DNA from 3 places in the Lentzea sp. NPDC051208 genome. Region 2 is predicted to be linked to each of the others. Evidence: riboswitches for the same ligand, from Rfam matches in the RefSeq annotation. Region 2 holds a riboswitch; each other region holds the start of a gene.
What was found. A riboswitch is a leader RNA that binds a small molecule or an ion and turns the genes downstream of it on or off. The one in region 2 is predicted to bind thiamine pyrophosphate.

Region 1 (4,435 bases), on a different contig from region 2:
CCTGGGTGGTGACTCGGTCACGAAGTCTCCACGACCGGGAGGTAGACCTTCTTGCCCGTGTCGGCGAACTCGTCGGACTTCTCCGCCATGCCCGCCTCGATCGCCTCCACTGTGGACAGTCCGCGTTCCTCTGCGTAGCGCCGCACGTCCTGCGTGATCTTCATGGAGCAGAACTTCGGCCCGCACATCGAGCAGAAGTGCGCCGTCTTCGCCGGTTCCGCGGGAAGCGTCTCGTCGTGGAACGAGCGCGCGGTGTCCGGGTCGAGCGACAGGTTGAACTGGTCCTCCCAGCGGAACTCGAACCGCGCCTTGGACAGCGCGTCGTCCCAGTCCTGGACGCCGGGATGGCCCTTGGCGAGGTCCGCGCTGTGCGCCGCGATCTTGTACGTGATCACGCCGGTCTTCACGTCGTCGCGGTTCGGCAGGCCGAGGTGCTCCTTCGGCGTGACGTAGCAGAGCATCGCGGTGCCCAGCCAGCCGATCTGCGCCGCGCCGATCGCGGACGTGATGTGGTCGTACGCCGGCGCGATGTCCGTGGCCAGCGGCCCGAGGGTGTAGAACGGCGCCTCGCCGCACCACTCCTCTTCGAGCCGGACGTTCTCGGCGATCTTGTGCATCGGCACGTGGCCGGGGCCCTCGATCATGACCTGGACGTCGCGAGCGCGCGCGATGTGCGTGAGCTCGCCGAGGGTCTTCAGTTCGGCGAACTGCGCCGCGTCGTTGGCGTCCGCGATGGAACCCGGCCGCAGGCCGTCACCCAGCGAGAACGTCACGTCGTAGGTGCGCAGGATGTCGCAGAGCTCCTCGAAGTGCGTGTAGAGGAAGCTCTCCTTGTGGTGCGCGAGGCACCACGCGGCCATGATCGAACCGCCGCGCGAGACGATGCCCGTGACGCGCTTGGCCGTCAGCGGCACGTACCGCAGCAGCACGCCCGCGTGCACGGTCATGTAGTCGACGCCCTGCTCGCACTGCTCGATGACGGTGTCGCGGTAGACCTCCCACGACAGCGCCGCCGGGTCGCCGTTCACCTTCTCCAGCGCCTGGTAGATCGGCACGGTGCCGATCGGCACCGGCGAGTTGCGCAGGATCCACTCGCGCGTCTCGTGGATCCGCTTGCCGGTGGACAGGTCCATGATCGTGTCGGCACCCCAGCGCGACGCCCACACCATCTTCTCGACCTCGTCCTCGATCGACGACGACACCGCGGAGTTGCCGATGTTGGCGTTGATCTTCACGAGGAACTTCTTGCCGATGATCATCGGCTCGGCCTCGGGGTGCTTGCGGTTCAACGGGATGACCGCACGCCCGATGGCCACCTCCTCGCGGACGAACTCCGCGTCGAGGCTCTCTCGCGTCGCGACGTAGCGCATCTCCGGGGTGATGATCCCGGCCTTCGCGTACGCGAGCTGGGTGACAGCTCCGTTGATCGGTTCCCGTTCGGCGATCCACCCCGACCTCAGGTCGGGGAGTCCACTGTGGACGTCGATGGTCGCGTTGTCGTCGGTATACGGACCGGAAGTGTCGTACAGATCGACATGTTCGCCGTTGGTCAGTTCCACCCTGCGGAAAGGCACACCATCGCGGTACACCTTTCGAGACCCGGAGATCGGGCCGGTGGTCACACTGGGCTTGACCGAACGGTCGTCAAGTGCCGTCACGACATTCCTCCCTACGCCGGCATTACCCGGTCAGGTTCAGGCGGTCGGTGACGCCGGCTCCACAGCCAGTCACCCTCTCAGCCCGCTCAGGCGCGAGCTCCCGCGTTGTGTTGAGTTGTCGAGAACCGACCATAGTCAGAGCGCGCCGTAGCTGCCAAGGGCGTCGTTTGCCCCTAATCTCTTCCTCGTGGCTGATCACCAGCCGTTCCCGCCCGGCGCGCGACGCGGTCAGCGTCCCGCCGTGGTCTCGGCATGCCCTTCCTGCGGTGAACTCGCAGGCCGGGGCTACCCCGACTGCGGCTTCTGCGCCGAGCTGCTCGACCAGTTCTGGCTCGCGGACTGGGAGGCGCTGCGGACGTCGTCCCAGCTGGCGGACCGGGAGCTGGCCGAACTGGTCACCTCCGCGGACGTCGGCCAGTACCCCTGGACGTGCGTCGACTGGGCGATGACACTGCTGGCGTGCTCCCGCTGCGGTGCCGAACTGGGCACGGGGCCGGTCGAGTGCGTGCGGTGCGCGGTCACCGAGGAGCGCCGGTGGACCTGGGACCACGCGGCGCACCCGTACACGATGACCGCGAACGAGCACCTGCTCCGCGTCGCCCGCGCGGCCCTGCGCGCACCCCACCGGCGTCGTCCGGCCGTCGTGCAGGCCTGGCAGCTGGTGCTGCCGTTCCTGATCGCCGGTGAGGTGATCGAGTTCGGTCGTCTGGACCGGATCCGCGCGCACGTGCTGGCCGGCGGCTACGCGTCGATGGCGGCCTGCCACACCTTCGGCGAGCTGGCCGGGTTGCCCGAGCTCTTCTGGCGCCGGGGCAACCCGATCTCAACGCGGGTCGAGTACCAGCCGGATTCCGAGCGCCAGCAGCACGCCGCCCGACAGCTTCTCGAGCGCGGGACGAACGCGCGGCCTGCCGAGCCAGCCCCTGATCGTGTGCAGGATCGACACGATGATCAGGTACCAGACGGTGTCGATCAGCACCCAGCCGATGGCGAGGAAGAGCAGAACCCCCTGGCCGGCCTCCCCGGCAGGCACGAACTGCGGTAGGAACGAGATCGCGAACACGCCGAGCTTCGGGTTGGCCAGGTTCACGACCAGGCCGCTGCGGAACGCGTGGCTGGCGGGCGGCGGCGCCGCGTCCGGCAGGCTCTTGCTGATCAGGGCCTTGACGCCCAGGTAGATCAGGAAGACGGCCCCCGCGATCCGGAGCGCGTGGAAGGCGATTTCGGACGCCGTGAGCAGCACGCTCAGGCCCAGGGCGGCGGCGACGGCCCAGCAGGCGACGCCGACCTCCATGCCGAACACCGTCGCCAGCGCGGCTTTTCGCCCGTGCACCGACTGTCGCAGGACCATGGCCGTGCCAGGTCCGGGCGACAGCGCGATGAGGAACGAGGCCGCGACGAAGGCGACGATGTTGTCGATGGGCATGCCTCGATGGTCGCTGGTCGCTGCAATTTCTTTTTTCCAGAAGCGGCGGGTTGACCTGGAGCGCACTCCAGGATGTTCGGTGTCCCCATGACCTTGGAACTGGGCGAGCTGGGATTCGGCACGTGGGCCATGGGTGGACCGTTCTCGGGTCCGGACGGCCTGCCGGTCGGCTGGGGACCGGCGGACGACGGCGAGTCGGTCAAGGCGTTGCGGCGGGCGGTGGAGCTGGGTGTGACGCTGTTCGACACGGCGGACGTCTACGGCTGCGGACACGCGGAGACGGTGGTGGGGCAAGCGCTTGCGGACCTGCGTGACCAGGTGCTGATCGCCACGAAGTGGGGCTGCGGGTTCGACGCGGGGTCGAGGCGGATGACCGGCAACGAGGGGTCGGTCGAGTACCTGCGCCGCGCCGTCGAGGGGTCGTTGCGGCGGCTGGGCACCGACCGGATCGACCTCTACCAGCTGCACGTGGGCGACCTGGGGATGGAGGAGGCGGCGCTGCTGCGCGACGAGTGCGAGGCGCTGGTCGCGGCCGGCAAGATCCGCGCCTACGGCTGGAGCACCGACGACGTCAAGCGGGCGCGGTTCTTCTGCGAGGGGGAGCACGGGATCGCGGCGCAGGCCGACATCAACCTGCTGTTCGACAACCCCGCGATGTACGCGGGGGACTTCGCGGTGCTGTGCCGGAGGCCGTTGGCGATGGGGCTGCTGGCGCGGGAGACGTTCCCGGAGTTGCCCGCGGACGACGTGCGCGTCACGAACCCGTCCTGGCTGCGGTTCTTCGTCGACGGGAAGCCGTCGCCCTCGTACTTCGCGGCTCGTGAGGCCGTTCGGGACGTGCTGACGTCGGGTGGCCGGACGTTGGTGCAGGGTGCGCTGGCGTGGTTCTGGGCGCGTTCTCCCCGCCTGGTGCCGATCCCGGGCGTCCGGACGGTGGCTCAGGTCGAGGAGAACGCGGGTGCGCTGGAGTTCGGTGCGCTGACGGCGGACGAGCTGGCGCAGGTGGAGTCGGTGCTCCGGCCCCGGTCCTAGTCCTCGTCGTCCTCGTCGAAGTTCGCGGGGTCGGACGGGTCCCACGAGAGGCCCGGCTTGTTCCACTCGTTGTCGCGCAGCATCCGCTTGGCTTCCTTGCGGTACCGGCCGATCAGGCGGTCGGTGTAGAGGTAGCCGTTGAGGTGGTCGGTCTCGTGCTGCAGGCAGCGTGCGAAGAAGCCGGTGCCCTCGACCTCGAACGGCTGCCCGTCCAGGTCCTGGCCGGTCACCTTCGCCCACTGGGCGCGTCCGGTCGGGTACGCCTCGCCGGGCACGCTCAGGCAGCCCTCGAAGTCGTCGTCCGGGTCCGGCATGGTCT
Region 2 (4,435 bases):
CCCTCGGAGACGGTAACGAAGAAGGGGCAACCTCCACATGGGAGGTTGCCCCTTCTTCATGTCTCACAACGGCTTTACACGTTGTTCTTGGCGCGTGCGGCAGCGGCGAACACTCCGAACGCGACCCCCAGCATGGCCAGAGCGGCGACAGCGGCAACTACAAGATCAACAGACATGATCAGAAAAACTCCCTCTTGCGATCTCTCCCGTCCTAATGACGCCGGGGTACCCCGTTTCGTTGCCTCGGGTAACGTTTTCGGGGTGAAACTCCGTGCTGTGGAAGCGCGTGTGCTCTCCGTAGCACCGTGGCTGCTCGCGTTGTCGGTCGCCGGGCACATGTTCATGGTCGCCTTCCAGGCGAAGATGACCATGATCGACCTGCTGGTGTACCGCAACGGATCGCCGCACCTGTTCTCCGGCGACCTCTACGAGTGGCGGCTCGACCAGTACGCGGACGTGTTCCCGCTCCCGTTCACCTACCCGCCGTTCGCGGCCGCGATCTTCACGCCGATGAGCTGGGTGCCGTGGGAGGCGTCACGCTGGATCTGGCAGCTGATCTGCCTGGGCTGCCTGTACTTCATCGTGCGCACCAGCCTGAAACTGCTGAAGCTGCAGGACCCGCGCCGCGCCATGATGTGGACCGCGCTGACGCTGTGGATCGAGCCGGTCCGCACCACGCTCAACTACGGCCAGATCAACCTGGTGCTGGTCGCGATCCTGATCGGCACGCTTGCCAGCGCGCGCAACTGGGTCGGAGGTGCCGGTGTGGGTTTCGCCGCCGGCATCAAGCTCACGCCCGCGATTTCGGGGCTGTACTTCCTGATCCAGCGGCGGTGGATGGCCGCTGTGTGGTCGTTCGTCGCTTTTGTCGCGGTGTACGGCATCGGCTGGGCCATCTCACCGTCCCAGTCGGACAAGTTCTGGTTCCAGCTGCTCGGTGACGCGAGTCGCGTCGGGCCCGTGGGCAGCGCGATCAACCAGTCACTGCGCGGTGCGCTGAGCCGCACGGTCGGTTACGACGTCAAGACGGGGCCGATCTACATCGTCGCCGTGCTCGTCGTGGCCGCGCTCACGTGGTTCGCGGTCAGCAGGACCAAGGACGCGCTGGCGTTGATCGTCAGCGTCCAGATGCTCGGCCTGCTGGTCTCGCCGATCTCGTGGAGCCACCACTGGGTGTGGATGGTGCCCGCCCTCCTGTGGTTGATCTACGAGGGCGGTCACCTGCTCTGCAAGATCACCGCCGGCCTGTGGGTCCTGCTGACCGGCGGCTACCTGATCTCTTTCCTGCTGCTCGCCCAGCCGAACATCTGGGACTTCCCGCGGCCCTGGTACTTCGTGCTGCTCGGCTGGGGCTATCCGGCCGCGGGCATGCTCACGCTGGTCGCGATCGGGCTGGAAGCCAGGCGTCAGGGCAACGAGCCGCGCCCGGCGGTCCAGCAGGTCCGTGAGCAGCGCATGTCTTGACCGAATCAGCTCATCGCGTCCAGGACCCCGTCGATCTCCTCGGCGAGGGACACGTCGAGCGCGGTGATTCCTCCCTTGTAGTGCGTGCTCAGGCGAAATGTCAGTGTCTTGTACCGGATGTCGATGTCCGGGTGGTGGTTGTCGTTCTCCGCGATCTCCGCGATCCGGTTCACGACCATGATCGCGTGGGAGAAGCTCGGCAGCTCCACGGTCCGGACCAGCGCCGCGTCCTGGGGGCACCAGGCGGGCAGCTTGGGCAGGATGTGGTCCAACTGATCGTCGCTCAACAGCTCGGCCATGTCCTGATCGTCCCACCACGTCACGTAGGCTGCGCGTTTACCACGGGAGTCCGGTGAAGCGCCGGGCTGAGAGGAGGGCTCGCAAGCCCTCGACCGTCCACCTGATCCGGGTCATACCGGCGTAGGGAGAGATCGCTGTGAGAAGGATTTGTGCTGTTTTCGCTGCTCTGGCGCTGACCGGTTGTTCGGCCGGCACGTCGACCGTGCCGCAGTCGCACGAGGTCACGCTGGTGACCCACGACTCGTTCGCGGTGAAGCCGGAGGTGCTGGAGGAGTTCCAGAAGTCCTCGGGCATCACCGTGAAGCAGGTCGCGAGCGGTGACGCGGGCGAACTGACGAACAAGCTGGTGCTCACCAAGGCCAACCCGATCGGCGACGTCGCCTTCGGCGTCGACTCGACGTTCGCCTCGCGGGCGCTCTCGGAAGGCGTGTTCGCCGAGTACGCCTCGCCGGAGGCCTCGAAGGGTGCCCAGCGCTACAAGGCCGACGACTCGAACCGCCTGCAGGCCGTCGACGTCGGTGACGTGTGCCTGAACATCGACCCGGCCAAGCTCGGCGGCGTCGAGCCCAAGTCGTACGACGACCTGATCGACCCGAAGTTCAAGGACAAGCTGGTCGTCGAGAACCCGGCCACGTCCTCGCCCGGTCTCGCGTTCCTGCTCGGCACGATCGCCGAGTACGGCGAGAACGGCTGGCAGGAGTACTGGACCAAGCTCAGGGCCAACGGCGTCAAGGTCGTGAGCGGCTGGGAAGAGGCCTACAACCAGGAGTTCTCCGCCACCAAGGGCGACCGGCCGATCGTCGTGTCCTACGCGTCGTCGCCGTCGGCCGAGGGCGGCAAGACCAAGGCGGTGCTGGACACCTGCTACCGCCAGGTCGAGTACGCGGGCGTGCTGTCCGGTGCCAAGAACCCCGAGGACGCGAAGAAGGTCCTCGACTTCCTGCTGGGCGAGAAGTTCCAGGCCCAGGTGGCCGAGCAGATGTACGTCTACCCGTCGCGTGAGGGTGTCGCGCTGCCCGAGTCGTGGGCCAAGGACGCGCCGTTGCCGCCGAACCCGCAGGCCCTGCCCGCGGACAAGGTGAAGGACAACCGCGAAGCGTGGGTCGAGCAGTGGCGCAAGCTCGTGCAGGGCTGAGTTCCCGCACGGGCTGGTCGGCGGCGGCACTGCTGCCGCTCGCCTTCCTCGCCCTCTTCTTCGCCTGGCCCGTGCTGGCGATCGTCTCGCTCGGGCTGCGCGAAGGTGGTGTGCTGCCGGCGCTCGCCGACAGCGACACCTGGGAACTGGTCGGCTTCACGCTGGGGCAGGCGCTGGCGTCGACGGTCGTGGCGGTCCTCGCCGGGATGCCGCTGGCGTTCGTGCTGGCGCGGTGCCGGATTCGCGGCCTCGGGCTGATCAGGGCCGCCGTGATGGTGCCGTTCGTGCTGCCGACCGTCGTGGTGGGCCTGGCCTTCCGGACGTTCTGGCCCGACGGCGGGGTGCTGCCGATCGTGCTGGCGAACGCGTTCTTCAACGTCGCCGTGGTCGCGCGGACCGTCGGCGGGCTGTGGGCGCACACGGATCGACGTGCCGAGGACGCGGCCCGGGCTCTGGGTGCTTCGCGGCCGCGGGCGTTCCTGTCGGTGGTGCTGCCCGCGCTGGCGCCGGCGATCGGGTCGGCCGCGGCGGTCGTGTTCCTGTTCTGCGCCACCAGTTTCGGTGTCGTGCTGGTGCTGGGCGGGTCGCGGTACCGGACGCTCGAGACCGAGATCTACCTGCGCACGGTCGAGCTGTTCGACCTGTCCGGGGCGGCGGCGTTGTCGTTGCTGCAGTTCGCCGCCGTGCTGGCGGTGCTGGTGCTGGGCGCGCTGGCCCGGCGCCGGCGGGAGACCGCGCTGGCGTTGCGGGACAGGGAAGAGCTGGCCCGACGGCCGTCCGGCGGAGAGTGGTACGTGGTGCTCGCCGCGTTCGCCGTCGTGGTGGCGTTGCTGACACCGGTCGTCGGGCTGGTGACGCGCTCACTGTCCACAAGGGACGGCTGGAGCTTCGCCGGGTACGTGGCGCTGAACACGCGCGGAGACCGCGGCACGTTGGCGGTCACCGGCATCGACGCCGCGGTGAACTCGCTGCGCACGGCCTTCGACGCGACCCTGGTGGCGCTGGTGGTCGGGGTGTTCTCGGCCGTCGTGCTGGTCGGGTTGCGGCGGTCGGGGGCCCGCTTCGCCGAGGTGCTGGACACCGCGCTGATGCTGCCGCTCGGCGTGTCCGCGGTGACGGTCGGCTTCGGGTACCTGATCACGATGGACGCCCTGCCGGGTGACTTCCGGACCTCGCCGCTGCTGGTGCCGCTGGCGCAGGCGCTGGTGGTGACGCCGTTGATCGTGCGGATGGTGCTGCCGGTGCTGAGGGCCGTCGACGAACGGCTGCGGCAGGCGGCGGCGACGCTGGGCGCCTCGCCGGTCCGGGTGTGGCGCGAGGTGGACCTGCCGCTGGTCGGGCGGTCCCTGGTGGCGGCGGCCGGGTTCGGGTTCGTCGTCGCGCTGGGGGAGTTCGGGGCCACGAGCTTCCTGGCCCGGCCGGACTCGCCGACGTTGCCGGTGGTGATCGCGCGGCTGATGTCGCGGCCGGGAGAGTTGAACAGCCAGATGGCCTACGCGGCTTGCGCGCTGCTGATGGTCGTGACGGTCGGGTGCG
Region 3 (4,435 bases), on a different contig from region 2:
AGGTCAACAAGAACGTGCGCGACGCGGCCGCGGACCAGTGGATCGCGACCGCCAAGTCGATCAGCGGTGCGGTCAAGGTCGCCGAGGTGACCGAGAGCCCGACCCCGCTGTACGACCTGCGCGGCGGTGACGCCATCTACATGGGCGGCGGCCGTTGCTCGCTCGGCTTCTCGGTGTCCGGTGGTTACGTCACCGCCGGCCACTGCGGCTCCACGGGCACCGCGGTCTCCGGCTTCAACCGCGTCGCACAGGGCACGTTCGCCGGCTCGGTGTTCCCCGGCAACGACTACGCCTGGGTGCGCACCAACGCGAACTGGACCCCGCGTCCGTGGGTCAACCGCTACAACGGCACGAACGTCATCGTCCGCGGCAACACCGAGGCCGCTGTCGGCGCCCAGATCTGCCGTTCCGGTTCGACGACCGGGTGGCGCTGCGGCACCGTCCACGCCAAGAACCAGACCGTGAACTACCCGCAGGGCTCGGTCCGGGGCCTCACCCGCACCAACGCCTGTGCCGAGGGTGGCGACTCGGGTGGTTCGTGGGTGGCGGGTTCCGGCTTCGGCCAGGCCCAGGGCGTGACCTCCGGCGGTTCGGGCAACTGCTCGTCCGGCGGCACCACGTACTTCCAGCCGCTCAACCCGATCCTGTCGCGCTACGGCCTGACCCTCACGCGGGGCTAGTGCCCGTGACACCGTGAAGCGCTGCGACACCCCGGTGTCGCAGCGCTTTCGCGTTCTCAGCCGTCGACGAGCACGATCTTGCCGTGGGCGTGGCCGGTCTCGCTCAGCCTGTGCGCGCCGGCGCCGCGGGAGGGCGGGAAGACGCCGGCGAGCGGTTCTGCCGGACGGTGGAGCAGGTCTGCCTGCTCCACGTGCTGGACCGCGGGTTCTCGGCGGCGTTCACGACCGCCTGTCCCCGCGCGATCGACTTCGCCGCGGTGCGCGACAGGGCGTTCCGGTCGCTCACCGAGCTCATCCGCCGGGCGAAGGCGACCGGAAGACTGCGGCCCGACTTCTCGGTCGACGACATGGTGCTGCTGCTCATGGCCAGCGGGGGCGTCCGTGCCGGGACGCCCGCTGCCGCGCGGCGGTTCGTCACCCTCTTCCTGGAGGGCGCTGCCGCTAGCTGAACTGGACGGACCGCTTCGAGAGCCCGTACCAGAAGCCTTCGACGCTGGTGCGGGCCTTCTCGTCGCTGGCGGCGCCGAGCGCCACGAACAACGGCGCGAAGTGCTCAGTCCTCGGATGTGCGATGCCGGCGGCCGGTGCCTTCACCTGGAAGTCGAGCAGCGCGTCGACGTCGCCGTTCGCGAGCTGCTGGTGCGCCCAGTCGTCGAACTCCTTCGACCACGACGGCGGCTCGTAGTCCGGTCCGGCGGGGAAGTTCACGCAGCTCAGGTTGTGCGTCATGAACCCGCTGCCGACGATCAGGACGTTGCGGTCCCGCAGCGGCGCGAGCTTGCGGCCGATCTCGTGCAGCTCACGCGGGTCGAGCGTGGGCATCGACATCTGCAGCACCGGTACGTCGGCGTCCGGGAACATCTCCTTCAGCGGCACGTAGGCGCCGTGGTCGAGTCCGCGCTGCTCGTCCTGCTCGACGTGGCCGCCGAGGAGCTTGCGCACGTCGTTCGCGAGCTCGGGTGCGCCCGGCGCCTCGTACGTGACCTCGTAGTAGCGCTGCGGGAAGCCCCAGAAGTCGTGGACCAGCGGCACGGTCGTCGTCGCGCCGATGGTGGTCGGCGCCTCCTCCCAGTGCGCGGAGACCATGAGCACGGCCTCCGGGCGCGGGAGGGTGGCGGACCAGTCCTTCAGCTCTCTGGTCCACGTCTCGTCGTCGGCCAGCGGGGGAGCCCCGTGGCTCAGGTACAGCACAGGTGCGCTCACGTCTCCGAGCGTACGCCTGTTAGTTCAAATTTCAACTACTAAGTTCAATTTTGAACGACTCGGCGGCCTTGCGCGGGTCCTCGGCGTCGGTGATGGCCCGGACGACGACCACTCGGGTGGCTCCAGCGGCCTTGACCTCGTGGAGGTTCGTGAGGTCGATGCCACCGATCGCGAACCACGGGCGGTCGGTCCTGGTGACGCGGACGAGGTCGAGCCCCGGTGCCGGACGGCCCGGCTTGGTCGGGGTCGGCCAGCACGGACCGGTGCAGAAGTAGTCCACGCCGGGTTCCGCGGCTGCCTCGGTCATCTGGCCGACGTCGTGCGTGGACCGGCCGATCACCACCTCGTCACCGATGATCCGGCGGGCGAGCGGGACGGGCAGGTCGTCCTGGCCGAGGTGCAGCACGTCGGCCTGCACGGCGTGCGCGATGTCCGCGCGGTCGTTGACGGCGAGCAGCCGGCCGTGGCGTTCGGTGGCCTCGGCGAGGACCTCGATCGCCTCGATCTCCTGCTTCGCCTCCAGTGACTTGTCCCGCAACTGGATGATGTCGACGCCGCCCGCGAGCGCCGCGTCCGCGAACTCGGCCAGATCAGGCCGGTTCGGCGTGCAGAGGTAGAGGGTCGCGTCGGCGAGTCGTTGCCTGATCAGGTTTCCGTCGAGTCCTGGCACGCACGCACGTTAACCGTTATGTTGAAGTCGGTCCGCACGGGAGCCTGGAGAACACCGGGCTGAGAGGGAGCGTGGTTCGCTCCGACCGTCGAACCTGATCCGGGTCATGCCGGCGCAGGGAGCGTGAATGCCTTGAGCAGTGTGGAAGTGGCCGTCCGGGGTGGCGGTGTCATCGGGCTGTCCGTGGCGTTGGCGGCGGCACGGGCCGGGTTCTCGGTCTCCGTGTTCGACGACGGCTCGCCGCACGCCGGTTCGCGGGTCGCGGGCGGCATGCTCGCACCGCTGACGGAGGCCTGGCCGGGCGAGGAAGCCGTGGTGGCGCAGGGGGTCGAGGCCCTGGCGATGTGGCCGGAGTTCGCCGCGTCGATCGGCGTTCCGCTGTTCGAGGCCGGGACGCTGGCCGTCGGGACGCAGCCGGGCGACCTCGCCGACCTGCGGCACGCGGGGGACCTGCTGACCTCGCGGGAGATCCGGGCGCTCGAACCCTCCCTGGGCCCGGCGGTGCGCGGGGGCGTGTACGCGGCCGGGGATCTCGCCGTCGACAACAGGGTGCTGCTTTCCGCACTGTGGAAGGCTTGCCTGGACGCCGGGGTCGTGTCCTCAGTGGAGGGACGGGTCACGGTGATCGCGGCCGGGGCGTGGAGCGGCCGGTTGCACCCGGCCCTGAAGGACGTGATCCGGCCGGTCAAGGGCGAGATCCTGAGACTTTCGCACCGGCCCGGCGCGTTGCCGCCGCCTCGTCACACGATCCGTGCGCTGGTCTCGGGCCGCCCGGTCTACCTGGTGCCGCGAGACGACGGCCTGGTCGTCGGCGCGACCCAGTACGAGGCCGGGTTCGACACCGACGTGTCCGTCGCGGGCGTGCGGGACCTGTTGCGGGACGCGGAAACCGTGCTGCCGGGCATCGCCGAGTACGCGCTGACCGAGGCCGCCGTCGGGTTCCGCGCGGGCAGCCCGGACAACGTGCCGATCGTGCGTTTCCTCGAGCCCGGCGTCATCGCCGCGACCGGCCACCACCGCAACGGGCTGTTGCTGGCCCCGCACACCGCTCGACTCGTCGTCGAGCTGCTCCAGGGAGGAAGTTCGTGAAGGCACAGGTGAACGGGACTTCCCGTGACTTGGTAGAAGGCACGTCGGTGGCCGCGGTCGTGACGCTGGTGGGAGCACCCGACAAGGGCGTGGCCGTGGCGCTCGACGGCGCCGTGGTGCCGAGGGCGTTGTGGGACAGGACGATCGTGCCGGACGGCGGCGTCGTCGAGGTGCTGACCGCGGTCCAGGGAGGCTGACGTGGACGATCCGCTGATCATCGCGGGCCGGGAGTTCCGGTCCAGGCTCATCACCGGCACCGGCGGTGCCGCGAACCTCTCGGTGCTGGAACGGGCCCTGGTCGCGTCCGGCACCGAGCTCACCACCGTGGCGATGCGCCGCGTCGACGCCGCAGGCCAGACCGGTGTGCTGGAGTTGTTGCGGCGCCTTGGAATCGAGGTGCTGCCCAACACGGCGGGCTGCCGCACGTCCGCCGAGGCCGTGCTGACCGCCCAGCTGGCGCGCGAGGCGCTGGAGACGAACTGGGTCAAGCTCGAGGTGGTGCACGACGAGGAGACCCTGCTGCCGGACCCGGTCGAGCTGCTCGACGCGGCCGAGCGGCTGGTCAACGACGGCTTCGTCGTCCTGCCCTACACCAACGACGATCCGGTGCTGGCGTTGAAGCTGCAGGACATCGGCTGCGCGACCGTCATGCCGCTGGGCTCGCCCATCGGTACGGGTCTCGGCATCCGCAACCCGCACAACATCGAGCTGATCACTTCCCGTGCTTCTGTTCCAGTAGTTCTCGACGCGGGCATCGGCACGGCCTCGGACGCGGCCCTGGCGATGGAACTCG

Region 1: it holds a riboswitch for thiamine pyrophosphate, as region 2 does, so the genes downstream of both, thiC (phosphomethylpyrimidine synthase ThiC) here and AB0M48_RS14305 (thiamine ABC transporter substrate-binding protein) in region 2, are expected to answer to the same signal.
Region 3: it holds a riboswitch for thiamine pyrophosphate, as region 2 does, so the genes downstream of both, AB0M48_RS23850 (FAD-dependent oxidoreductase) here and AB0M48_RS14305 (thiamine ABC transporter substrate-binding protein) in region 2, are expected to answer to the same signal.

What each region holds. Positions count from the first base shown of each region.
Region 1 covers NZ_JBFBAW010000009.1:290,537-294,971, forward strand. Annotated here, with positions in the region: gene thiD (bifunctional hydroxymethylpyrimidine kinase/phosphomethylpyrimidine kinase) at 1-21, opposite strand, end outside; gene thiC (phosphomethylpyrimidine synthase ThiC) at 18-1,658, opposite strand; TPP riboswitch at 1,648-1,772, opposite strand; gene AB0M48_RS23885 (LysE family translocator) at 2,482-3,084, opposite strand; gene AB0M48_RS23890 (aldo/keto reductase) at 3,172-4,116, shown strand; gene AB0M48_RS23895 (peptide deformylase) at 4,113-4,435, opposite strand, start outside.
Region 2 covers NZ_JBFBAW010000005.1:291,995-296,429, forward strand. Annotated here, with positions in the region: gene AB0M48_RS14295 (mannosyltransferase) at 262-1,464, shown strand; gene AB0M48_RS14300 (4a-hydroxytetrahydrobiopterin dehydratase) at 1,470-1,763, opposite strand; TPP riboswitch at 1,796-1,908, shown strand; gene AB0M48_RS14305 (thiamine ABC transporter substrate-binding protein) at 1,931-2,899, shown strand; gene AB0M48_RS14310 (iron ABC transporter permease) at 2,929-4,435, shown strand, end outside.
Region 3 covers NZ_JBFBAW010000009.1:284,031-288,465, forward strand. Annotated here, with positions in the region: gene AB0M48_RS23825 (S1 family peptidase) at 1-680, shown strand, start outside; partial or broken gene AB0M48_RS23830 (NADP-dependent oxidoreductase) at 737-835, opposite strand; gene AB0M48_RS23835 (hypothetical protein) at 872-1,129, shown strand; gene AB0M48_RS23840 (class III extradiol ring-cleavage dioxygenase) at 1,122-1,883, opposite strand; gene thiE (thiamine phosphate synthase) at 1,915-2,553, opposite strand; TPP riboswitch at 2,580-2,691, shown strand; gene AB0M48_RS23850 (FAD-dependent oxidoreductase) at 2,695-3,642, shown strand; gene thiS (sulfur carrier protein ThiS) at 3,639-3,839, shown strand; gene AB0M48_RS23860 (thiazole synthase) at 3,841-4,435, shown strand, end outside.